3 regions of the Streptomyces sp. NPDC056580 genome follow, and region 3 is predicted to be linked to each of the others. Evidence: riboswitches for the same ligand, from Rfam matches in the RefSeq annotation. Region 3 holds a riboswitch; each other region holds the start of a gene.
What was found. A riboswitch is a leader RNA that binds a small molecule or an ion and turns the genes downstream of it on or off. The one in region 3 is predicted to bind cyclic di-AMP.
Positions count from the first base shown of each region.

Region 1 (7,593 bases), on a different contig from region 3:
TGATCCAGCCCGAGTTCCTGACGCTGGCCGCGAGCCGGCTGAAGCCCGGCGCGGTCGTGCACTGCGCGACCGACTGGGAGCCGTACGCCGAGCAGATGCTCGAGGTGCTCACCGCGCACCCGGACTTCGAGAACACCCGGGCCGACGGCGGCTTCGCGCCGCGTCCCCCGTTCCGGCCGCTGACCCGTTTCGAGGGACAGGGGCTGGACAAGGGGCACGTGGTGAACGATCTGCTCTTCCGCCGCGTACCGCACCGGGACCGCCAGGCCTGAACCAGCCGACAGCCCCTCCCCCGGTCACCGTTAGGGTCGATGCCGTGGCCATCAGTCCTCCGTACCCGAGCTACTCACCCGGCCCCGGAAGCGGAACGCACCCGCACTGGTGGCAGCGCCGGTGGGTGCGCTACGGGGCGCTGATCACGCTGCTGGCACTGTCCGGCCTGGTCATCCTGGCGCTGGTGCGCCGGCAGACCGGCACCCAGGGCTTCCTGGTCGGGCTCGGGCTCGCCGTCCTGCCCGTGCCCTGGCTCCTGGCCGCCTTCCGCTGGCTGGACCGGGTCGAACCCGGTCCCCGGCGGAACCTGGTCTTCGCGTTCGCCTGGGGCGCGTGCGCGGCGGCGCTGATAGCCATCGTGGCCAACAGTTTCGCGACGAAGTGGATAGCCACCTCGACCGCCGACCCGGCCGGCGCCGACACCCTGGGCGCCACCGTGATAGCGCCCGTCGTGGAGGAGTCCGCGAAGGCCGCCGCCGTGCTGCTGGTCTTCCTGTTCCGCAGACGGGACTTCACCGGGATCGTCGACGGCGTGGTGATAGCCGGGGTCACCGCCACCGGCTTCGCGTTCACCGAGAACATCCTCTACCTGGGCACGGCCTTCGGGACCGACCAGCTCACCGGGGGCCGTGGCATCGCCTCCGTCACCGCCGCCACCTTCTTCGTGCGCGTGGTGATGTCCCCGTTCGCGCATCCCCTGTTCACCGTGCTCACCGGCATCGGCTTCGGCGTCGCGGCGCTCTCCGCCGAACGGCAGCCCGCCCGGCGCCTGCTGGTCCCGCTCGGCGGACTGCTGCTGGCGATGGGCATGCACGCCCTGTGGAACGGCTCGGCGACCTTCGGCCAGTTCGGCTTCCTCGCCGTCTACGCCGCCTTCATGGTGCCCGCGTTCGGGCTGCTGACCTGGCTGGCGGTCTGGACCCGGCAGCGGGAGCTGCGCACCGTGCGGGAGGAGCTGCCGGCGTACGTGCGGGCCGGGTGGCTGGGGCCGGCCGAGCCGTTCGTCCTCGGGTCGATGCGGGCGCGGCGCGCCGCCCGGGACCACGCCCGCCGCCACCTCGGCGGGCGGCCCGCCGCGCGGGCCGTCGCGCAGTACGAGGCGTACGCCACCTCGCTGGCCTTCCTGCGGCACCGGGGGCGCCGGGGGCGGGCCGGCGCGGGCGCCGTGGCCCGGGAGCGGGAGCTGCTCGCCGAGCTGTGGCGGCGCCGTGAGGTGGCCCGGCCGGCGCTGGAGCACGCGGCCACGACCGTGGCACCGGTGCCGAGGGTGACCGCGCACTGGGCGCGGTACGGATACCCGGCGGCGCCTTCCGGCCGCCCGGCGGCCTACGGGCACCCCGCGGCGTACGGATACCCGGCGGCGTACGGGCAGCCGAACCCGGCGGTGCCGTACGGGCGGCCGGCGCCGTACGGATATCCGGCGGCGCCCCAGGGAGACCGGGCGGTGCCGTACGGCGATGCGTACGGGCCGCCGGACCCGTACCCCCGGCACAACCCGTACCGGTCCTAGGGCGCCTCCCGCCGCCCCCGGCCGTGGATCAGGCGGAGGCCTGGGTCAGCCGGTCCAGCTCCTGCTGAGAGAGCCGCAGCTCCGCCACGCCCAGCAGCGCCGGGAGCTGTTCCACCGTGCGGGCCGAGGCGATGGGAGCCGTGACCGTCGGCTGGGCGGCCAGCCAGGCGAGGGCGACCGTGGCGACCGGGACGTCGTGGGCGGCGGCGACCTCGTCCAGGGCCGTGAGCACCCGCTGACCGCGCTCGGACTCCAGGTGCTTGGCGGCCGAGCCGGCGCGGGCGCTGTCGACCGTCGTGCCGGGGCGGTACTTGCCGGTCAGGAAGCCGGAGGCGAGCGAGAAGTACGGGACCGCCGCGAGGCCCTCACGGGCGGCGAGGTCCTGCAGCGGCCCCTCGTAGGTGTCGCGGGAGACCAGGTTGTAGTGGGGCTGGAGGGCGACGTACCGGGCCAGGCCCTCCCGGTCGGAGAAGTCGAGGGAGGCCCGCAGCCGCTCCGGGCTGATGTTGGAGGCGGCGATCTGGCGGACCTTGCCCGCCTTCACCAGCTCGTCCAGGGCGCCGACGATCTCCTCCACCGGCACCTCGGGCTTGTCGAAGTGCGTGTAGTAGAGGTCGATGTAGTCGGTGTCCAGGCGCCGCAGGGAGGCGTCGGCGGCGGCCCTGATGTTGGCCGCGCTCAGCCCCTGGTACTCCGGGTGCTGGCTGACCTTGGTCGCGATGACGACGTCGGAGCGGTTGCCGCGGGCCTTGACCCACTTGCCGATGATGGTCTCCGACTCACCGCCCTTGTTGCCCTCGATCCACGCCGAGTAGGAGTCGGCGGTGTCGACGAAGTTGCCGCCGGCCGCCGTGTAGGCGTCGAGGACGTCGAAGGAGGTCTTCTCGTCGGCGGTCCAGCCGAAGACGTTGCCGCCGAGGGCGAGCGGGAAGACCTCGAGGTCGGAGGAGCCGAGTTTGCGCAGTTGGACAGTCATGCCTTGTTACAACGATCAATCCGGTACCGCTCATTCCGGAACCGCGCGACGGATGCCGGAACGCGACCGGCGGCCCTGACGCCGGGGGGATGGAGTCAGGGCCGCCGGGGAGGCGGTTCGGGGTGCCGGACGGGGTCAGGAGGCTCGGGCCGGGCTCAGGGGTTGAGGCCCTTGTCGCGAAGCCACGCCATCGGGTCGATGCCGGTGGCGGCGCCGCCGGGGTGGACCTCGAGGTGCAGGTGCGGGCCGGTGACGTTGCCGGTGGCGCCGACGCGGCCGATGACGTCGCCGGTGCTGACCTTCTGGCCGACGGAGACGCTGATCGAGGACTGGTGGCAGAACCAGAGCTCGGTGCCGTCGTCGAGGGTGAGGATGGTGCGGTAGCCGTAGGAACCGGCCCAGCCCGCCTCGGTGACGGTGCCGCTGTGGATGGCCTTGATCAGGGTGCCGGTGGGCGCGGCGAAGTCGAGGCCGGTGTGGTACCCGGAGGACCACATCGAGCCGGCCTGGCCGAAGGTCGAGGTGATCGTGTACGACGAGGTCGGCAGCGTGTACTGCTTGGCCAGCGCGGCCAGCCGCTCCTCCTCGGCCTTCTTCTCGGCCGCGGCCTCCGCCTCCTTCTTGGCCTCGGCGGCCTTGGCGGCGGCTTCCTTCTGCGCCTTGGCGGCCGCCTCGGCGGCCTGCTTCTCGGCGGCGGCCGCGGCGACGGCAGCGGCCCTGGAGTCGGCCCTGCTCTGCTGCTGCTCGGCCTGGGCCATGATCCGGTTGCGCAGGGTCTCGCCCGCGTCGGAGGCTTCCTGCTGGTCGCCGGCGGCGGTGGTGGTGGTGGTGCCGACCGTGCTCAGCGAGGCCTCGGTGGCCTTGGGCACATCGGAGGGGCCGTCGTCGAAGAGGGAGCCGACGGAGGGCAGGTCCGGCATCGAGATGGACACCGGCGGCTTGCCGGTCTGGGCGCTGGCCATGCCGCCCGCGCCGACGGCCGCGATGACGCCGACGCCGAGGACGGTGGAGCTGCGGGCGAGTCCGCCGCCGCGCTGCTTGGCGACGCGGTGCCGGCCGCGTACGGGGCGGATGGACTCCTCGGTGGGGTTCCACTCCTCCCAGGGGCCCTCTTCGGCGCGGTAACCGCCGTAGCCGAACGTTTCGGTGTCACGCTGGCCGGGCACGAACGGGGCCTCGGGGGCAGGCCGGTTGGACGCCACGCGGGCGTTCTCCTTTCCCTCCTCCGCCTACCGGGTTAGCTGACGGGTTCGGAGCAGGAAGGTCTCCTACGCGCGTATACGTACCGGGAACCGGATCGGTTCACGGTGGCATCCGCGTGATTCACCCCAAGGTGGTGGTTCCCCGGTTCCCTCGCGGGATTCGGCGCGTGCGCACGGAGCCGCCTCTTGTGACGGCTGGGACGACCGCGCTGCGTTATCGAACGTTAATAGACCCACCTGTGAGATTCCAAGCCGTTCGGCTTGATCATTAACGCGCTTCATGGTGGACGTAGGCGGCACGACCGGTGGAAAACGGGCGAGTTGACCGTCGTCCATGAGTCACGTCGTTTTTGATGGTGACTCAGACGCTAAGCGGAGGGCTGTCGTCCGATCACTTTCGGTCACATTCCGTCAGGGGCGTCTGACGGCCAGCAGCGCCATGTCGTCCGCCATGCCGCCCCCGGAGTGCCGCCCGACCTCCGCGGCGAGCCGGGCGAGCAGTGTGCGCGGGTCGGGGAAGCGGCGCCCGGCGAGCCGGCGCACCGGGTCGTAGAACCGGCCGTGGGCGTCACGGGCCTCGGACAGGCCGTCGGTGTGGAGCAGCAGGGTGGCGCCGCCCGGGAAGCGGTACCGGGCCGCGTGGTCGGGCCACCGGCCCAGGTCGCCCATGCCGAGCGGCAGCGCGGGTTCGTCCGCGGCCAGGACGCGCAGGGTACCGTCGGCGTGCAGCAGCAGGGGCGGTGGATGGCCGCGGTTGACGATGCGCACCACCCCCTCCCCCGGCGGCAGTTCGGCGAGGACCGCGGTGGTGAAGCCCTCGGCGGCCTCGACTCCGTCGCGCCGGGCGCCCTCGCGGGCCAGGGCGCGCTCCAGCCGCCCGGCCACCCCCTCCAGAGTGGCCTCCTGCTCGGCGGCCTCCCGGAACGCGCCGAGCACCACGGCGACGGCGGCGACCGCCCCGATGCCCTTGCCCCGCACGTCCCCGACGACCAGCCGCACGCCGTACGGGCCGTCCTGCACCGCGTACAGGTCGCCGCCGATGAACGCCCCCTCCTGCGCCGCCTCGTAGCGGGCCGCGATGTCGAAGCCGGCGATGCGGGCGGCGGGCTCGGGCAGCACGGCCCGCTGGGCGGCCTCGGCGATCTCCCGGACGGAGGCGAGCCGCCGGTCGCCGAGGCGTACGACACGGTTGATGACGGCGGCCAGCAGGGCGACCGTCGCCACGGTGACCATCTGGGTGACGGTGTCGACGCCCAGACCCGGACCGAAGCGGGCGTGCATCACGCAGGTGGCGGCCAGCGCGGCCAGCCCGGTGAGGAGCGTGGTGCGCAGCGAGGCCAGGGGCGCGGCGACCAGCGGGGCGGCCGTGAAGAAGGGCACGGCGGTGAAGGCGCGCGGGGTGAGCAGGTCGTACAGCAGGCCGCCGGCTATGAGCAGGGGGGAGAGGGCACGCGGCAGGGTGCGCGGGCCGGCGCGGCGGGCCCGCTCGGACGGGCGGGGCGTACGGCCGGTGCCGGGGTCCGGGTGCGGAGCGGGGTCGCCGGGGGACCGGCTCCCCGCCCTGGCGCACGGATTCTCCTCCACCTCACCAGGGCGCACTGCTGGTCTCCCGTGTCCTCGACGTACGACCAGCGTGGCGGGGCCAGGGGAGGCGGGCGACTGCTGTGGCCCGAGCGGATGACCTGCTGTGACGTACGCCACTCGACTCGTGAGGCGGCCTTTCCGGCCCCGGCCGGGAGCACGGCGGAAAACACCCAGGGCCGGGATCCATGAACTGGATCCCGGCCCTGGGCCTTCAGTAGCGGGGACAGGATTTGAACCTGCGACCTCTGGGTTATGAGCCCAGCGAGCTACCGAGCTGCTCCACCCCGCGTCGTTGTGTCTCAAGCATACGCCATGTTCGGGGTGGTCCGCGCACACGTTTCCGCGCGGCGCCGCTCAGGGCAGCAGATGGGCGTTCGGCGCCTTGGCCTGACCCTCGTACTCGGGCAGCAGGACGACGTCCACGCCGGCGGCCGCCAGCACCCCGGTGCCGTCGGCGCCCGGCACGAAGGTGTCCGGCTCGCGCCAGGCCGTGACCACCCGGCGCACGCCCGCGCGCAGGATCAGTTCGGCGCAGGGCGCGGGCCGGGAGGCGCGGCGGGAGCAGGGCTCCAGGCTGCTGTAGACGGTGGCGCCGGGCAGCCGCGGGTCGGCGGGATCGAGCTTCGCCAGGGCCGCCTCCTCGGCGTGCACCACCGGGTCGCCGCCCTCGCGCGAGTGGCCGCGGGCCAGCTCGGTGCCGTCGGCGGCCACCACCACAGCGCCGACGCTGAACGCCGTGCGGGACGGCGGGCACAGGGCGGCCAGCTCGCAGGCGGCGGCCAGCCAGTGCCGGTCGGCGGCGGCGGGCAAGGGGCCGGCGCCGGGGGCGGTGGGTTCGTAGCGCATGAGGACGACGTCCTCGATCCGGCGGGACTCGGTGAGCCGGAGCCGGCCGCCCTGGTACGCCCCCGGGCCGAACAGGCGCGGGGCGGCCGGGTCGCCGACGAACAGCGGGGCGAGGACGAGCTGGAGTTCGTCGGCGAGGCCCTGCTGGAGGAGCTGGGTGTGGACGGTCCCGCCACCCTCGACCATCAGGCGCCGCACCCCGCGCACGTCGTGCAGGTGTTCCAGCAGGGTCCGCCAGTCGAGCGCGGGGCCGAGGGGGACCACGTCGGCGGTCCGGCCGAGGGCGCGGGCGGCCCGTACGGCGCCCCGGTCCGTGGTGTACACGAGCTTCTCCCCGCCGGTGTGCCAGAAGGCGGCGGCGGGGTCGAGATCCCCGGAGGCGGTGACCGCGATCTTCAGCGGGTACTCGGGCCGGCCCGCGGCCACCCGGGCGGCGCGGCGCTCGGGCGAGTTGACCAGGAGCCGGGGGTTGTCGGCGCGAAGGGTGCCGGCGCCGATCAGGATGGCGTCGGCCGAGGCCCGCACCTCGTCGACCCGGTCGAAGTCGGCCGGGCTGGAGAGCAGCAGCCGGTCGGGGCCGGTGTCGTCCAGGCAGCCGTCGAGGGAGACGGCGGCGGACAGCAGGACGTACGGGTACGGCATCGGCGCGCTCCCTCGCGAAGACCCCGGCGGAGCCTTGGTTCAAGTTTGAAACAAACCTACACTGGCGGCATGACGACCCGCTGGCTCACTCCCGAGGAGCAGCGCGCCTGGCGCGCCTACATCGCCGCCTCCCGGCTGCTGGAGGACGCCATCGACCGGCAGCTCCAGCAGGAGGCCGGCATGCCCCACCTGTTCTACTCGGTGCTGGCCAACCTCTCCGAGGCCCCCGACCGGCGACTGCGCATGACCGACCTGGCCGAGACGCTGAAGATCACCCGCAGCCGGCTGACCTACGCGGTGACCAGGCTGGAGCGGGACGGGCTGGTGCGCCGGGAGAACTGCCGCTGGGACCGGCGCAGCAGCCTCGCGGTGCTGACCCCGGAGGGGACGACCGTGCTGGAGCGTACGGCACCCGGACACGTCGAGACGGTCCGCGCCACCCTGTTCGACCGGCTGACACCCGAGCAGGTGGGGCAGCTCGAGGAGATCTGCGCCGGGGTCGCCAGGGTGCTGGAGGGCGAGGAGACGGGGGCCGCGGCGGAGGACGTGCCGTGGCGGCG
Region 1 covers NZ_JBHTVE010000025.1:37,884-45,476, reverse strand. The annotation lists gene trmB (tRNA (guanosine(46)-N7)-methyltransferase TrmB) at 1-272, shown strand, start outside; gene ACFQ9Z_RS36515 (PrsW family glutamic-type intramembrane protease) at 317-1,783, shown strand; gene ACFQ9Z_RS36510 (aldo/keto reductase) at 1,812-2,759, opposite strand; gene ACFQ9Z_RS36505 (M23 family metallopeptidase) at 2,915-3,961, opposite strand; cyclic di-AMP (ydaO/yuaA leader) riboswitch at 3,971-4,137, opposite strand; gene ACFQ9Z_RS36500 (PP2C family protein-serine/threonine phosphatase) at 4,373-5,545, opposite strand; tRNA gene ACFQ9Z_RS36495 (tRNA-Met) at 5,761-5,834, opposite strand; gene ACFQ9Z_RS36490 (dihydrofolate reductase family protein) at 5,900-7,033, opposite strand; gene ACFQ9Z_RS36485 (MarR family winged helix-turn-helix transcriptional regulator) at 7,103-7,593, shown strand, end outside.
Region 1: it holds a riboswitch for cyclic di-AMP, as region 3 does, so the genes downstream of both, ACFQ9Z_RS36505 (M23 family metallopeptidase) here and ACFQ9Z_RS22940 (C40 family peptidase) in region 3, are expected to answer to the same signal.

Region 2 (7,593 bases), on a different contig from region 3:
CCCGGTCCGGCGGCCAGCGAGTGGGCCACCAGCACGTGCAGGCACTTCACCCGGTCCGGCATGCCGCCGGCGCTCGGGAAGCCCGCCAGCACCTCGATCTCGTCCCGGCGCCGGATGTAGTCCTCGTGGGCGGCCCGGTAGGCGGCGGCCAGCTCCGGGTCGGCCGCCAGCCGCTCGGTCATCTCCTTCATGACGCCGTTGGCCTCCAGCGTGCCGATCGCGGAGTTGGCGCGCGGGCACGTGAGGTAGTACGTCGTCGGGAAGGGCGTGCCGTCGGGCAGCCGGGGCGCCGTCTCCACGACGTCCGGCTGGCCGCAGGGGCAGCGGTGCGCGATGGCCCGCAGGCCCCGCGGCGGACGGCCCAGCTGCTGCTTGAAGGCCGCTACGTCCGCGTCGGTGGGCTCGGAGCGCGAAGTGGGCGGCGGAGGCGTTTCCATGACTGCTTTCAGAGTGGCTTTCTGTCGGTGGCCGGCCCGCGGGCCGGTTGCTGGTGGCGGCCGGTGGCCGGCCGGGGAGGACGGGTCACCGGCCGGCGGCGTCGGCCTTGTCGACCCCGTCCCAGACGTTGGCGTACCAGGGCCGGCGGGCGGCCCGGAGGTCCGCGCGGGACTGCTTGGCCGCGCCCGGGTCGACGACGACGTAGCCGGTCTCCCCGGGCATCACGTAGTGCAGCCGGCGCCGGATCTGCTGCTCGGCGTAGGCGTCGTCCTGCCAGCGCGCCTTGAGGTCACGCAGCTGTTCGACGCGCTGCCTGGCCTGTTCCCGCTCCCGCTGGAGGTCCGAGATCTGGGCGCGCTGGGAGACGTACTGCCGCATCGGGTAGGCGAGGGCGACGATCATCGAGCACAGCACCAGAGCCAGCAGGGCCGCGCGGCCGGTGAGCCGGGAGCGGCGGGCCTGCCGTTTGGTCTGGGAGCGGTAGACCCTGGCCGCGGTCTGCTCGCCGAGCGCGCGCAGCCTGGTCGCGGTGGAGAAACGGTCCCGGTCCTTGACGGCCATCTGGCTCTCCGCCTCCCCTTCCACGTGCGTACGTCCCCGCACACGGTACGGGACCGGGTACGGGGACGTACGTACGACTGGCTGACAACCCGGCCGTCCGGTTCGGATCGGCCCGGTGGGGGTCAGCCCTTGGAGACCTCGGTGTGACCGCGGAAGCGCGGGAACGCGCTGCGGCCGGCGTACACCGCCGCGTCGTCCAGGATCTCCTCGATGCGCAGGAGCTGGTTGTACTTGGCGACGCGCTCGGAGCGGGCCGGGGCGCCGGTCTTGATCTGGCCGCAGTTGGTGGCGACGGCCAGGTCGGCGATGGTGACGTCCTCGGTCTCGCCGGAGCGGTGGGACATCATGCACTTGTAGCCGTTGCGCTGGGCCAGCTCCACGGCGTCCAGGGTCTCGGTCAGCGAGCCGATCTGGTTCACCTTGACCAGCAGCGCGTTGGCGGCGCCCTCGTCGATGCCGCGGGCGAGGCGCTCGGGGTTGGTGACGAACAGGTCGTCGCCGACGAGCTGGACCTTGTCGCCGAGCTTGTCGGTGATGACCTTCCAGCCGGCCCAGTCGTCCTCGAACAGCGGGTCCTCGATGGAGACGAGCGGGTAGGCCGCGACGAGCTCCTCGTAGTACTCCGTCATCTCGGCGGCGGAGCGGTCCTTGCCCTCGAAGAGGTACTTGCCGTCCTTGTAGAACTCGGAGGCGGCGACGTCGAGCGCGAGGGCGATCTGCTCGCCGGGCGCGTAACCGGCTTCCTTGATCGCCTCCAGGATGAGGTCGAGGGCCTCGCGGTTGGAGCCGAGGTTCGGGGCGAAGCCGCCCTCGTCGCCGAGGCCGGTGGACAGGCCCTTGCTCTTCAGGACCTTCTTCAGGGTGTGGTAGACCTCGGTGCCCCAGCGCAGGGCCTCGGAGAAGGACTCGGCGCCCACGGGCGCGATCATGAACTCCTGGATGTCCACGTTGGAGTCGGCGTGCGAGCCGCCGTTCAGGATGTTCATCATCGGCACCGGCAGCAGGTGCGCGTTCGGGCCGCCCAGGTAGCGGAACAGCGGCAGGTCGCTGGCCTCGGAGGCGGCGTGCGCGACGGCGAGGGAGACGCCGAGGATGGCGTTGGCGCCGAGCGAGCCCTTGTTGTCGGTGGCGTCCAGGTCGAACATGGCCTGGTCGATCAGGCGCTGCTCGGTGGCGTCGTAGCCGACCAGCTCCGGGCCGATCTGCTCGATGACGGCGAGGACGGCCTTCTCGACGCCCTTGCCCTGGTAGCGGTTGGGGTCGCCGTCACGGAGCTCGATGGCCTCGAAGGCACCGGTGGAGGCACCGGACGGAACGGCGGCACGACCCGTGCTGCCGTCGTCGAGGCCGACCTCGACCTCGACCGTGGGGTTGCCTCGGGAGTCCAGGATTTCCCGGGCTACGACGACGTCGATGGACGGCACGAGCATCTCCTTCTTGGATGTGACGCTGGAAGTGCGGGGCGGGCTGCCTCACGGCTGCGCCTTGCGACTAGAGCCTAACCGTCCAGGGGGCGTCGGCCACCGACCGACCGCCCCGTGGACAAGGAGACGGTACCCATTGTTCCTGCCCGGAACAAAGGGGTCCGGGCGGGGTACCGCGAACACGCCCGGCGAGAGCGGGGACGAAAACAGCCCCACCCCGGTGCGTACGGGGGAGAACGCACCGGGGCGGGGAGCCCGTGGGGGACGGGAGGAACGGCCCTCACGAGGCGTTCTGCTTGGGGGACGGCCTTGTGAGGGCACTGTGGTTCCGTCAGGAGCCAGGTGTCACTTCAGGTGGAGCTGCTGGCCCGGGTAGATGAGGTCGGCGTCGTCGACGATGTCCTTGTTCAGCTCGAAGAGCTTCTGCCAGCCGCCCTGGACGTGGTGCTTGTCGGCGATGGTGCCGAGGGTGTCGCCCTTGACCACCTTGTACTCGCCGTCGCCCTTCTTGACCTTCTTGCCGGTCGGGGTGGTGACGGTCTTCTTGGCGCTCGCGGCCGGCCGCTCGCTGGAGCGGGAGGCGGCCTGCTGGTCGGTGGAGCGGGTGGCGGTGCCGCCCGAGGAGGTGCCCTGCGAGGAGGTGCCCTGCGAGGAGCCGCTCGGGGCGGAACCGTTGTAGGGGGTGCCCGAAAGGCCCTTGCCGCACACCGGCCAGGCGCCCTTGCCCTGGGAGGCGAGGACCTTCTCGGCGACGGCTATCTGCTGGGCCTTGCCCGCCTGGTTGGCCTGCGCGGCGTACTGCGTGCCGCCGTAGGCGGCCCAGGTGGAGGCGGAGAACTGCAGACCGCCGTAGTAGCCGTTGCCGGTGTTGATGGACCAGTTGCCACCGGACTCGCACTGGGCGACCGCGTCCCACTCGGAGGTGGTGGCGGCGGAGGCGTTGCCGGCCGCCATCAGCGGGGCGGCGACGGCGGCGCCGGTCACACCGGCGAGCGCGATGGCCCGGGTGGCCTTGGACGGACGACGGTGCTTGCCCTTGCTGGAGAACAGCATGGATGGATCCCCTCACCGACGCCTGCGAGGTGAGCTGTCGGGTTCGGGCCGGTTGAGTTGCCCGGCCGCGTGCCCGCTCTCGCGGGCCGCGGCTCCACCCCTAGCCGGTTCCGGCGCTGACGGCCGTTCCGGCACTTACCTTGGGTCCCCCGCTCCTGCCTACGGCGCTTGCGCGACGACTGTTCCCGGGCGGCCGCTGGCAGGATTCGGCGTTGCGACAGCCGGGGCTCGTGGTGACGAGCAGTCACGACCGTAGACACGTGATCGACGGAATTTCAAAGACGATCAGGGCTTCTGAGACTCATCCCACACTTTCACCGAAACGGACATCAGTGATCAATCCGGGCGTCAACTACCCCTGCTTTTCGCCCGTTTCGTTACCGACTACCAGGGTCTGACCGGCGGAGATGTTGTCCGGGTCGCCGCCGACCGCCTTCTCGTTCAGCGTGTACAGACGGTGCCATCCGCCGTCCACGTGAAGGGAGTCGGCGATGGAGGCGAGGGTGTCGCCCTGGCGGACCGTGTAGGTGTCCGCACCCCCGGAGGCGTGTTTGCCCGACGAGGCGACCTCCTGACCGTTTGTCACGCTTTCGTCCGCACTTTCACCGCGGTGACGTCCGCCACTACCGAGCGCCCCGGTGTCGACGAGGCTCCAAGAACCGCCCGCCTGCAACGAATTGTCCGACTCCTCCTCGACAGGGTCGGTAGTCGCGGACTCGCTCGCCTGCGACCCCCCGACGCGCGGGGAGGTGGATTCGCCGGGATCGGGGGTGTTCGCACCCTTGTCCTGCTTCTGGGAGCCGGTGTGCTTGCCCGCGTCCGAGGACGTCTTGCCGGCCGCGTCCGAGGAGGGGTCGGACGAGGGGGTGCCGGACGAGGAGGAGTCCGGCAGACCGGATGATTCGGAGTCACCGGCGGAACCGGACGGGTCCGTGGAGCCGGATTCGTCGCCGGAGTCCGGCTTGCCCGTGTCGGACTTCCCGGAGCCTCCGACGCCCGTGTCGACGTTCAGGGACCCGGAGTCGGAGGTCAGGCCGGAGAGCAGGGCGCAGGTGGCCCAGGGCGTGGTGCCCTTGTCGGCGAGGATCCTCTCGGCGACGGCGATCTGCTGCGAGCGGCTGGCCAGGTCGGCGGTGGCGGCGAACTCGGTGCCGCCGTAGGCGGCCCAGTCCTCCTGGGATATCTGCAGTCCGCCGTAGTAGCCGTTGGCGGTGTCGGCGCTCCAGGAGCCGCCGCTCTCGCACTCGGCCACCTTGTCCCAGGTGGTGCCGTCGGCCGCGTTGGCGCTCGCGGCGCCGAGGAGCGGGATGGCGATGGCTGAGCCGGTCACTCCGGCCGCGACGAGAAGAGCCGGAGCCTGACGGGGGCGACGGTGACGACCGTTCCCGGAGAGCATGCGGAAGCCTTTCGTGCGACAACGGGACCGGCGCGGCGCATGGTGCTCGGGCCGCGCTGATGGGTGAACGTATAGGCACACGATCACTTGTCACAAGTTCATGCCGCGCAGATCACATGAAGATCACGAAGTTGAACGCCCGTCATGTTCAAGGTCGTACGACCTTTTCCGTGGCCGGGGTGAACTCCACGGGCAGGGTGCGCAGCCCGCGCATGATGAGCCCGCCGCGCCAGCGCAGATCGGCCGGATCGGCCGCGAGCCGCAGGTCGGGCAGGCGGGTGAGCAGCGTGGCGAGTGCGGTCCGGCCCTCCAGGCGGGCGAGTGGGGCGCCCAGGCAGTAGTGGATGCCGTGGCCGTAGCCGAGGTGCTGGTTGTCCCCGCGGGCGAGGTCGAGGACGTCCGGGCCGGCGAACCGCTCCGGGTCCCGGTCGGCGGCGGCCAGGACGACGAGCACCGGGTCGCCGGCCGCGATCTCCTGCCCGCCGAGAGTGAGCGGCCGGGTGGCGAACCGCCACGTTGCCAGCTCGACCGGGCCGTCGTAGCGCAGCAGTTCCTCGACGCCGGTCTCCAGCAGGCCCTGTTCGCCGCGGGCCAGGGAGTCCTGCAGCCGCCGGCGCTGTCCGGGGTGGGTGAGCAGGGCGTAGGTGCCGTTGCCGATGAGGTTGACGGTCGTCTCGAAGCCGGCGAACAGGAGGATGAAGGCCATCGCGGCGGCCTCGTTCTCGGTGAGGTGCTCACCGTGGTCGGAGGCGCGGATGAGGCCGGAGATCAGGTCCTCCCCCGGGGTGGGCTCGGCCGGCAGCGCCGCACGCTTGCGGTGGATCAGCTCGGCGAGGTAGCCGCGCATCTTCTTCACCGACCGCGCGACCCCGCCGCGCGGCCCTCCCCCGTGCCTGATCATCATGCCGGCCCAGTCGCGGAAGTCGTCCTGGTCCTCGCGCGGGACGCCGAGCAGGTCGCAGATAGCGTAGATGGGCAGCGGGAAGGCGAACTCGTGGATGAGGTCGGCGGAGCCCGTCCTGGCGAACCGGTCGATCAGGTCGTCGGTCAGCTCCTGCACGCGGGGCGCGAACTCGGCCACCCTGCGGGGCGTGAACGCCTTGCTGACCAGCCTGCGCAGCCGGGTGTGGTCCGGCGGGTCGATGTTCAGCAGGTGCGTCATCAGGTCGGCCTTGCGCTCGCCCGGGATGCCGGTCTTGCCCTTGGCGTGCTCGGGCTCGTCGTGGTGCGCGGGGTTCTTGCTCAGCCGCTGGTCGGCGAGGGCCTGCCGGGCGTCGGCGTACCGGGTGACCAGCCAGGCCTCGACCCCGCTGGGCAGCCGCGTCCGGCGCACGGGCTCGTGCTCGCGCAGCCAGGCGTAGGCGGGGTAGGGGTCGGCGGCGAACTCCCAGGTGAACAGTTCCGGGGCGGCGCTGGGCGGGTTGGGCTGGTCGGGCTGGTGGGTCACTCCCCGACGGTACCGGTCGCGGACGGCCGCTCCGCCCCGGCCACCGCCCGCACCCGTGCCCGCCCGCACCCTCGCTCAACCACCGCTTCCCGCACGCCCCCCGGCCGCCCGCGCACGGGACGGAGAGGGCGGGCCGCGTCCCCGGCGCGCGGCGGTCCGGGGCGGGGGTCAGCTCTCGGCGGCCCGTATCGCGTCCCGGTACACCCGTGCCGCCGCCCGCAGTGCCGCCTCCGGGTCCACGCCGTCCGCCTCCGCCCGGACGGCCAGGGCGAGCAGCTCGTAGCCGATGCCCTCGCCCTCGGGCAGCGGCACCTCCAGGCCCGCCGTGCGGGTGCGGGAGGCGAGCTTGGCGGCGAGGGCGAGACCGGGCTGGCCGAGGGGGACGCCCTCGGTGACCGAGGTGCGCCGCTTCTCCTCGGCCTTGGTGCGCAGCCAGTGCTCCTTGACGTCCTCCGGGGTCTCGGCCGTCTCGTCGCCGAAGACGTGCGGGTGGCGGTGGATCAGCTTGGCGACGATGCCGCCGGCCACGTCGTCGACGGAGAACGGCGCCTCGGGGTCCTCCTCGGCGATGCGGGAGTGGAAGACGACCTGGAGCAGGACGTCGCCCAGTTCCTCGCGGAGCTCCTCGCGGTCACCGGCCTCGATCGCCTCGACCAGCTCGTACGCCTCCTCGATGCCGTACTTCGCCAGGCCCAGGTGGGTCTGCCGGGACGACCAGGGGCACTCCAGGCGGATGCGGTCCATGACCTGGACGAGGTCGAGGAAGCGGGCGCCGGGCAGGTCGTAGGAGGCGGGCAGCAGCTCCAGCTCGGGCATCCGGAACCGGCCGGAACCGGCGAGGCGGGCGAGGCCGTCGGTGAGTGCGGGCTCCCCCTCGCCCGTGGCCACGACCACCACCGTCCGCCCGCCCGCGCAGGCGTCGACCAGCTCCTGCGCGGTGGGCGACGCCTGCGCCACGGCTATCCCGGCCTCCCGCAGATACGGAAGCTGCGGATGGGCGCCGTCCGCGCACAGCACGGCGTCGGCGGCGCGCAGCGCCTGCCAGGCGGGCCAGGACAGCAGGCCGGGCGCGACACGGTGGCTGGTGGTGAGCAGGACGATGCGGCCGGGGGCGGGCTCGGGGCTGGTTGCGTTCACGATCCGAACGTAACCCACCGGCGGGAACGGCGGGATCGGTTGTCCACAGGGCAGGGACGGCGTGTGATCGTATGACCGACCAGCACCCGCCGGCCCGCTGCCGTACCGTTCCGCCGGCCCGCTAGGCCTGCTGCCCC
Region 2 covers NZ_JBHTVE010000016.1:134,251-141,843, reverse strand. The annotation lists gene ACFQ9Z_RS31535 (DUF501 domain-containing protein) at 1-437, opposite strand, end outside; gene ACFQ9Z_RS31530 (septum formation initiator family protein) at 523-999, opposite strand; gene eno (phosphopyruvate hydratase) at 1,122-2,429, opposite strand; gene ACFQ9Z_RS31520 (transglycosylase family protein) at 2,769-3,476, opposite strand; cyclic di-AMP (ydaO/yuaA leader) riboswitch at 3,481-3,653, opposite strand; gene ACFQ9Z_RS31515 (transglycosylase family protein) at 3,829-4,872, opposite strand; gene ACFQ9Z_RS31510 (cytochrome P450) at 5,021-6,319, opposite strand; gene ACFQ9Z_RS31505 (nucleoside triphosphate pyrophosphohydrolase) at 6,488-7,456, opposite strand; gene ACFQ9Z_RS31500 (SurA N-terminal domain-containing protein) at 7,578-7,593, opposite strand, start outside.
Region 2: it holds a riboswitch for cyclic di-AMP, as region 3 does, so the genes downstream of both, ACFQ9Z_RS31520 (transglycosylase family protein) here and ACFQ9Z_RS22940 (C40 family peptidase) in region 3, are expected to answer to the same signal.

Region 3 (7,593 bases):
GCCCCAGGCGCTGCGCATCGCCGACCGGGTGAGGTACAGCCGCTCCCGCGCGCGCGTGATGCCCACGTACGCCAGGCGCCGTTCCTCCTCCAGTTCCTTGGTCTGGCCGAGGGCGCGCATGTGCGGGAAGACGCCGTCCTCCATGCCGGTCAGGAAGACCACCGGGAACTCCAGGCCCTTGGCGGTGTGCAAGGTCATCAGGGTGATGACGCCGTCGCCGTCCTCCTCGTCCGGGATCTGGTCGGAGTCGGCGACCAGCGCGACCTGTTCCAGGAAGTCGGCCAGCGTGCCCGCCTCCCCCTCCGCGCGTTCCTGCTCGAACTCCAGGGCCACCGCGGCGAGTTCCTGCAGGTTCTCGATGCGGGTCTCGTCCTGCGGGTCGGTGGAGTTCTGCAGCTCGGCGAGGTAGCCGGTCCGTTCGAGTATGGCCTCCAGCACGGTCGCCGGTCCGGCGCCGGACTCCACGATGGTCCGCAGGTCCTCCATCAGCGTGTTGAACCGCTTGACCGCGTTGGTGGAGCGCGCGGCCATGCCGTAGGCCTCGTCCACACGCTTGAGCGCCTGCGGGAAGCTGATCTTCTCGCGCTGGGCGAGGGCGTCGATCATCGCTTCGGCGCGCTCTCCGATGCCGCGCTTGGGCACGTTGAGGATGCGGCGCAGCGGCACGGAGTCCTCGGGGTTGGCGAGGACGCGCAGGTAGGCCAGGACGTCCCGGACCTCCTTGCGCTCGTAGAAGCGGACGCCGCCGACGACCTTGTAGGGCAGGCCGACTCGGATGAAGACCTCTTCGAAGACACGGGACTGGGCGTTCGTGCGGTAGAAGACGGCGACGTCCCCCGCCTTCGCGTCGCCCGCGTCGGTGAGGCGGTCTATCTCGTCGGCGACGAACTGGGCCTCGTCGTGCTCGGTGTCGGCGACGTAGCCGGTGATCCGCGCGCCCTGGCCGGCGTTGGTCCACAGGTTCTTCGGGCGGCGGGACTCGTTGCGCTCGATGACCGCGTTGGCGGCGGACAGGATGGTCTGCGTGGAGCGGTAGTTCTGCTCCAGCAGGATCGTCGTCGCGTCCGGGTAGTCCTCCTCGAATTGGAGGATGTTGCGGATCGTCGCGCCCCGGAAGGCGTAGATCGACTGGTCCGCGTCACCCACCACGCACAGCTCGGCGGGCGGCAGGTCGTACTCGCCGGGCGGTGCGTCCTCGTCGTGCTGCCCGGTGCCCACCAGCTCGCGGACCAGGGCGTACTGCGCGTGGTTGGTGTCCTGGTACTCGTCGACCAGGACGTGCCGGAAGCGGCGGCGGTAGTGCTCGGCCACGTCCGGGAAGGCGCGCAGCAGGTTGACCGTGGTCATGATCAGGTCGTCGAAGTCCAGCGCGTTGGCCTCGCGCAGTCTCGACTGGTAGAGCGCGTAGGCCTGGGCGAGGGTCTTCTCGAAGCCGTCGGTGGCCTGGGCGGCGAAGTCCTCCTCGTCGATCAGCTCGTTCTTCAGGTTGCTGATCTTGGCGCTGAAGGACTTCGGCGGGAAGCGCTTGGGATCGAGGTCGAGGTCGCGGCAGACCAGGGCCATCAGGCGCTTGGAGTCGGCGGCGTCGTAGATCGAGAAGGACGACGTGAAGCCGAGCTTCTTCGACTCGCGGCGCAGGATGCGCACGCACGCGCTGTGGAAGGTCATCACCCACATCGCGTTGGCGCGCGGGCCGACGAGCTGCTCGACCCGCTCCTTCATCTCGCCCGCGGCCTTGTTGGTGAAGGTGATCGCGAGGATCTGCCCCGGGTGCACGTCGCGCGCGGCGAGCAGGTGGGCGATGCGGTGGGTGAGGACGCGCGTCTTGCCGGAGCCGGCGCCGGCCACGATGAGCAGCGGCGAGCCGGCGTGGACGACCGCGGCGCGCTGGTTGTCGTTGAGCCCCGCCAGCAGCGCGTCCGCGTCGATCACGGGACGCGGGGCGCCGTCGCGGTAGTGGGCGTCCCGGTCCGGCGGCACGTCGAACTTCCCGCCGAACAGATCGTCCGGAAGGGGCTCCGGGGCGTGATCGTCCTCGGGCGGCGGCGGGGGCTCCTCCGCGTGCCCGCGAGGGGCCTGGAGGTCCGCCAGGAAGCTGTCGTCAAAGAGGCTGCTCATCGCTCTACGAGTCTAGGGGCCCGCACCGACAACCGGTCCCGACAGCGGAAAGTCGGCGCCCGTGAGGTGCGCGACAGGACACGGCAGCGGCACGCCGGCAACCTCGCCACGGGCGCGGCCGGGCCGCTCACCCTGCGGAAGCGCCTTGTCACGCCGGTGTGAGACTTGCCCGGGGGCACGGAAATGTATCGGACATATGGCACGGCAACCTTCACAGGAGTCACACGAGTTGGCTAGGTTGCCGTCAGGCCGCACGACCCCTACCGGCGAACCTCGCCGGGCCGCGCGGCCTCCGCCGAGTCCGGTGCGCCCCTTCGCGGCGGCCGGAGCCGGGGACCCACCGATCCTGGGGTGAATCGGCCGACTCCCGCCCGGGACGACGCCGTAGGGCAACCCTTCCGAACCACCCGCCCGAACCCGACAGCTAACCCGGTAGGCGGCACGTTGGAAGGAGTCGCCTCCCTTGGCGTCGCACCGCAAGCCGGGTCCCCCGGGGGCCCGTGGGACGGGCATCCGCACCCCTGTCCTGGCCACCGCCGCGCTCACCTCCGTGGCCGTCCTGTCCCAGACGGCCGGGGCCGCACCGGCCTCCGCGTCCGCCCCCGCGGGCGACGCCAGGCCGAGCGCGGAGGAGATCGAGAAGAAGATCGACGAGCTGTACCGCAGGGCGGATCCGGAGGAGGAGCCGGCGGCCGTGCAGCGGGGACGCGCCGAGACCCCGCGCCCGGAGGCCGTACGGCGTCCGGGACTGTTCAGCAAGGCCCGCGAGGGACTGGTTCCGTTCACCGCGGCACCTGAGACGGCCACCTCGCTGCTCGCCGATTTCCCGGAGGACCACTTCGCCCAGAGCCGGCTGATGAACCGGCTGGCCTCCCGGGTGAAGGGTGCCTCCGAGCGCGGGAAGCCCCCCGCCCCCGCGGCCGCCGACGCCCCTGAGGCGTCCGAGGCGCCGGCCGCGGCGTCGTACGACGTGAAGACGGCCAAGGCGGCCGTCCAGCACAAGCTCGCGACGGCGCGCGCGCTCCTGACCCACCTCACGGCACCGGTCACGGCACCGGACCCCGCACCGGTTCCGGCTGCGGTTTCCGCTCCGGCGCGGGCGCGGGCTCGGGCTCTGACTCCGGCCGGATCCTCGGCCCCGACGCCGGCTTCCGCCCCCGTCACGGAACAGGCGCGCTCCGCCGCGCCGCCGGTGAGCGTGCCGCCCGTCGTCCCGCCGGCGCCCGTCACCAAGGCCGAGAAGGCCATCGCCTTCGCCCGCGCGCAGATCGGCAAGCCGTACGTCGCCGGTGCCAGCGGACCCGGCTCCTACGACTGCTCCGGGCTCACCCAGGCCGCCTGGAAGGCCGCCGGCGTCACCCTGCCGCGTGCCGCACGTGACCAGGCCGCCATGGGCACCACCGTCCCGCTCGCCGAAGCCCGCCCGGGTGACCTGGTCTTCTTCGGCGACGACAGCAGCCATGCGGGCCTCCTCACCGGCGACGGGACGATGATCCACGCCCCGCGGCCCGGTGCGTACGTCCGCGAGGAGCCGGTCCACCTGTACGGCGAGCCGGTCGCCCACCGGGTGGTGCGCCCGGCCTGACGGTGCTCTTTTCGGGCCCCACGCGCGCGTGCCCCACGGGCGACCGCGCTGCCGCCGCCTGGCATCGGGCGCATGCCCGTGCCCGGCTTCTCCGGTCGGCGCACGTGGTGGCAGGGGCGTCCGACGGCGGCGGGAGCCGCCGTCATGGCGAGCGGCATCGTGTCGGTGGGCCTGCATCTGACCGGTTCCGAGGCGGTTTCCCAGGCGTGGCCCTGCTGGTCGCCGAGGCGGCCAGGCCGCGGCTGCGTTACGACGTGCGGCGGTGGTCGACGGTGTTCCCGGTGGGCAGGACGGCCACGTCGACCCTGTCGGCCGGGACGGCCCCGGCCCTCGGGTGGCTGAAGCAGCCCGGCCAGGCGCCGGTGTGGCTGGCGGTGGCGCTGTGCCTGGTGGTCGCGGCAGGCGCGGTGCACGCGGCCCGCACCGGCCTCCTCAGGGCGGGCTGAGCCTCACGGCCACAGCACGGGCATCATGTCCACAGCACGGCGATGAAGATGTTCACCACGGTCAGCAGACCCACGAGCCCGAAAACGCGCTTGTCCACCTTCTCCTCGTCGCGCTGGACGTAGACCAGCGCGAGGATCACGATCAGCAGGGCCAGCTTCACGCCGATCTTGACGGTGTTGACGTGGTGGCCGTCGGCCTCGTTGAGCCCGACCAGGGCCACGCCGGTGACCAGCATGGTGAACGCGCCGTGCAGCATTCCCGGGACGAACCGGGCCGTGCCCTGGCCCATCGCCTTCATCTGGGTGAGGAAACCGCCGAGCAGCGCGGCGATGCCGATGATGTGCAGGCCGACGAAGAGATGGATGAGTACGTCCATGACCCCGGAGCCTAATGAGGGGGTCCCAGGCGGCCGGCCACCGGGCCCGTCCCACGACCCGGAACCGGCGCGGATGATCTTGCATATATGCGCCGCATAGCACCACAGGGTTCCCGCGGGCCCCGTGACGCGCGCTTCGGTCACTACGGAGCGTCAAGGCGGCAGCCATAGCTCGGCGAGGCGATCACGGACTCGCTCAGCCCGGTCCGTCTCGGTCAGTTCCGTACAGTGCGTTACCGGGCTGTCACAATGCGGCCTAACGTCCTCCCCCAGGTGACCGGCTTCCCACCGCCGTCCGGGCCAGGGGCGGCCGCCGGCCGCCTCCGCCGAGAAAGGTCCGGCGGCGGCCCGTTCCCCTGTGCGGGCCGCCGCCGGACACACCGACCTCTCGGCCGCAGAGGTCCATGGAAGGACGTGACGGTCCAGGTGGCAGCGCACCGAAAGCCCCGACAGCGCTCACTCGGCGGCAACACGGCCCGTACGGCCGTGACCCTCGCCCTGGCGGGCGCGGCCACCGCGACGGCCTTCGAGGGCACGGGCAACGCCGAACCGCAGCTGACTCCGGCCCAGGTGAAGGCCAAGGTCGACAAGCTGTACCAGGAGGCGGAGACCGCCACCCAGCGGTACGACGGGGCGAAGGAGAGGACGGACGCGACCCAGCGGCGGCTGAACTCTCTGCGGGACGAGGCCGCCCGCAGACAGCAGCGGCTCAACACGGCGCGCGACGCGCTGGGTTCGGTGGCGGCCGCGCAGTACCGCGACGGCGCGATCGACCCTTCCTGGCAGCTGGCGCTGTCCAGCGACCCCGACCGGTACCTGGACGGGGCCGCGCTCGCGGAACGGGTGGGCGACCGGCAGGCCGGGGCGGTGGCGCGGGTGCGCGAACAGCTCCGTGAGATCGAGCAGTTACGCGGCGCCGCTCGCGTCGAGCTGAAGTCGCTGCGGTCGCGGCAGGCGGAGGTGCGGCGGCACAAGCAGACGGTCACCGCGAAACTCGCGGAGGCGCGCAGGCTGCTGGCACGGCTCACTCCCCCGGAGCGCACGCAGATCACCGGCGACGGCGCCGCCGCCGACCACGCCTCGCGCTCGGCCTCCGACGCCCGGGCGGCCCTGGAGCAGGCGGGGCCCGTTCCCTCCGGCTCCCGTGCGGCGGCGGCCGTCGCCTACGCCTACCAGAAGCTCGGCAGCCCCTATGTGTGGGGCGCGACCGGACCCAACGCCTTCGACTGCTCCGGACTGGTGCAGGCCGCCTACCGCTCCGCCGGCATCTCCCTGCCCCGCACCACCTACGCCCAGATCAACGCGGGCCGGCGTGTGCCCCGCTCCCAGCTCCAGCCCGGCGACCTGGTCTTCTTCTACTCCGGCATCAGCCATGTCGGCATCTACATCGGCGCCGGCCGGATGATCCACGCCCCCAACCCGTCGGCGCCGGTCCGGGTGGCCCCCGTCGACGAGATGCCCTTCGCGGGGGCGACGCGGGTGGCGTGAGCGGCGGCCGGGCGGGTCAGACCAGCCGGCGTGCCGTGGCCCAGCGGGTCAGCTCGTGGCGGTTGGAGAGCTGGAGCTTGCGCAGGACCGCCGAGACGTGGGACTCGACCGTCTTGACCGAGATGAAGAGCTGCTTGGCGATCTCCTTGTAGGCGTAGCCGCGGGCGATCAGACGCAGCACCTCCCGTTCGCGCTGGGTGAGGCGGTCCAGGTCCTCGTCGACGGGCGGGGCGTCGGTGGAGGCGAAGGCGTCCAGGACGAAGCCGGCCAGGCGCGGCGAGAAGACGGCGTCGCCCTCCTGGACCCGGAAGACCGAGTCGACCAGGTCGGTGCCGGTGATGGTCTTGGTGACGTAGCCACGGGCACCGCCGCGGATCACGCCGATCACGTCCTCGGCGGCGTCGGAGACGGACAGCGCCAGGAAGCGGACGGGCCGCTCGGCGTCGGCCATCAGCGCGGCGCACCGGCGCAGTACTTCGACCCCACCGCCGCCGGGCAGGTGGACATCGAGCAGGACCACCTCGGGCCGGGTCGCGGTGATGACGGAGACCGCCTGGTCGACGTCCGCGGCCTCGCCGACCACCTCGACCCCGGTCTCGGCGGTCCGCCCGATCTCGGCCTGGACACCGGTACGGAACATACGGTGGTCGTCCACGAGCACCACGCGCACGTGCCGTTCACCGGCCGGGCCGGACCCGGCCTGCTCCGCCGCTCCCGCCGTACCGCTCGCCTCGGTCGCGTCGCTCATGACGTCTTCTCCGCCCTCTCCATCTCCAGTTCGACCTCCGTGCCGCCGCCCGGCACCGCCCGCAGCCGGGCCGTGCCGCCGTTGCGCTCCATGCGGCCGATGATCGATTCTCTGACACCCATCCGGTCGGCGGGTATCGAGTCGAGGTCGAAGCCCGGACCGCGGTCACGGACCGACACGAACACCGTCCTCCCCTCGACCTCGGCGTAGACCTGTACGGCGCCGCCCTCGCCACCGTACTTGGCGGCGTTGACCATCGCCTCGCGCGCGGCCTGCATCTGCGCCCCGGTCCGTTCGTCGAGCGGGCAGTCGCCGACCACGACCACCTCTATGGGCACACCGTGCTTGTCCTCGACCTCAGCCGCGCTGCGCCGCACCGCCTCGGCGACCGTGTCCGGCTCGTCCGCCTCGTCCTTGCCCGTGCCCTCGGGCTTGTACAGCCAGGTGCGCAGGTCCCGCTCCTGGGCGCGGGCCAGGCGGCGCACCTCGCCGGCGTTGTCGGCGTTGCGCTGGATCAGGGTGAGGGTGTGCAGCACGGAGTCGTGCACGTGGGCGGCGACCTCGGCGCGCTCCTGGGCCCGGATGCGCATCAGGCGTTCCTCGGAGAGGTCCTGGGTCATCCGGACCAGGTAGGGCCCGGCGAGCAGGGTGATGCCGACGAGGACGGCGAGCGCGGCCTGGAGGACCGCGCCGAGGTGGGCGGCGGAGCCCTGCATGACGAAGATGGCGGAGACGCCGGCCGTGACCAGCAGGACCCCGACGGCCGCGCGCAGCAGGCTGAGCGTGCGGCGACGGCTGCCGACCTCCACCCAGCGGGCACGGCGGGCGTTG
Region 3 covers NZ_JBHTVE010000010.1:63,922-71,514, forward strand. The annotation lists gene pcrA (DNA helicase PcrA) at 1-2,118, opposite strand, end outside; cyclic di-AMP (ydaO/yuaA leader) riboswitch at 2,402-2,574, shown strand; gene ACFQ9Z_RS22940 (C40 family peptidase) at 2,582-3,703, shown strand; gene ACFQ9Z_RS22945 (hypothetical protein) at 3,910-4,149, shown strand; gene ACFQ9Z_RS22950 (hypothetical protein) at 4,173-4,526, opposite strand; gene ACFQ9Z_RS22955 (NlpC/P60 family protein) at 4,953-6,014, shown strand; gene ACFQ9Z_RS22960 (LuxR C-terminal-related transcriptional regulator) at 6,031-6,762, opposite strand; gene ACFQ9Z_RS22965 (PspC domain-containing protein) at 6,759-7,593, opposite strand, start outside.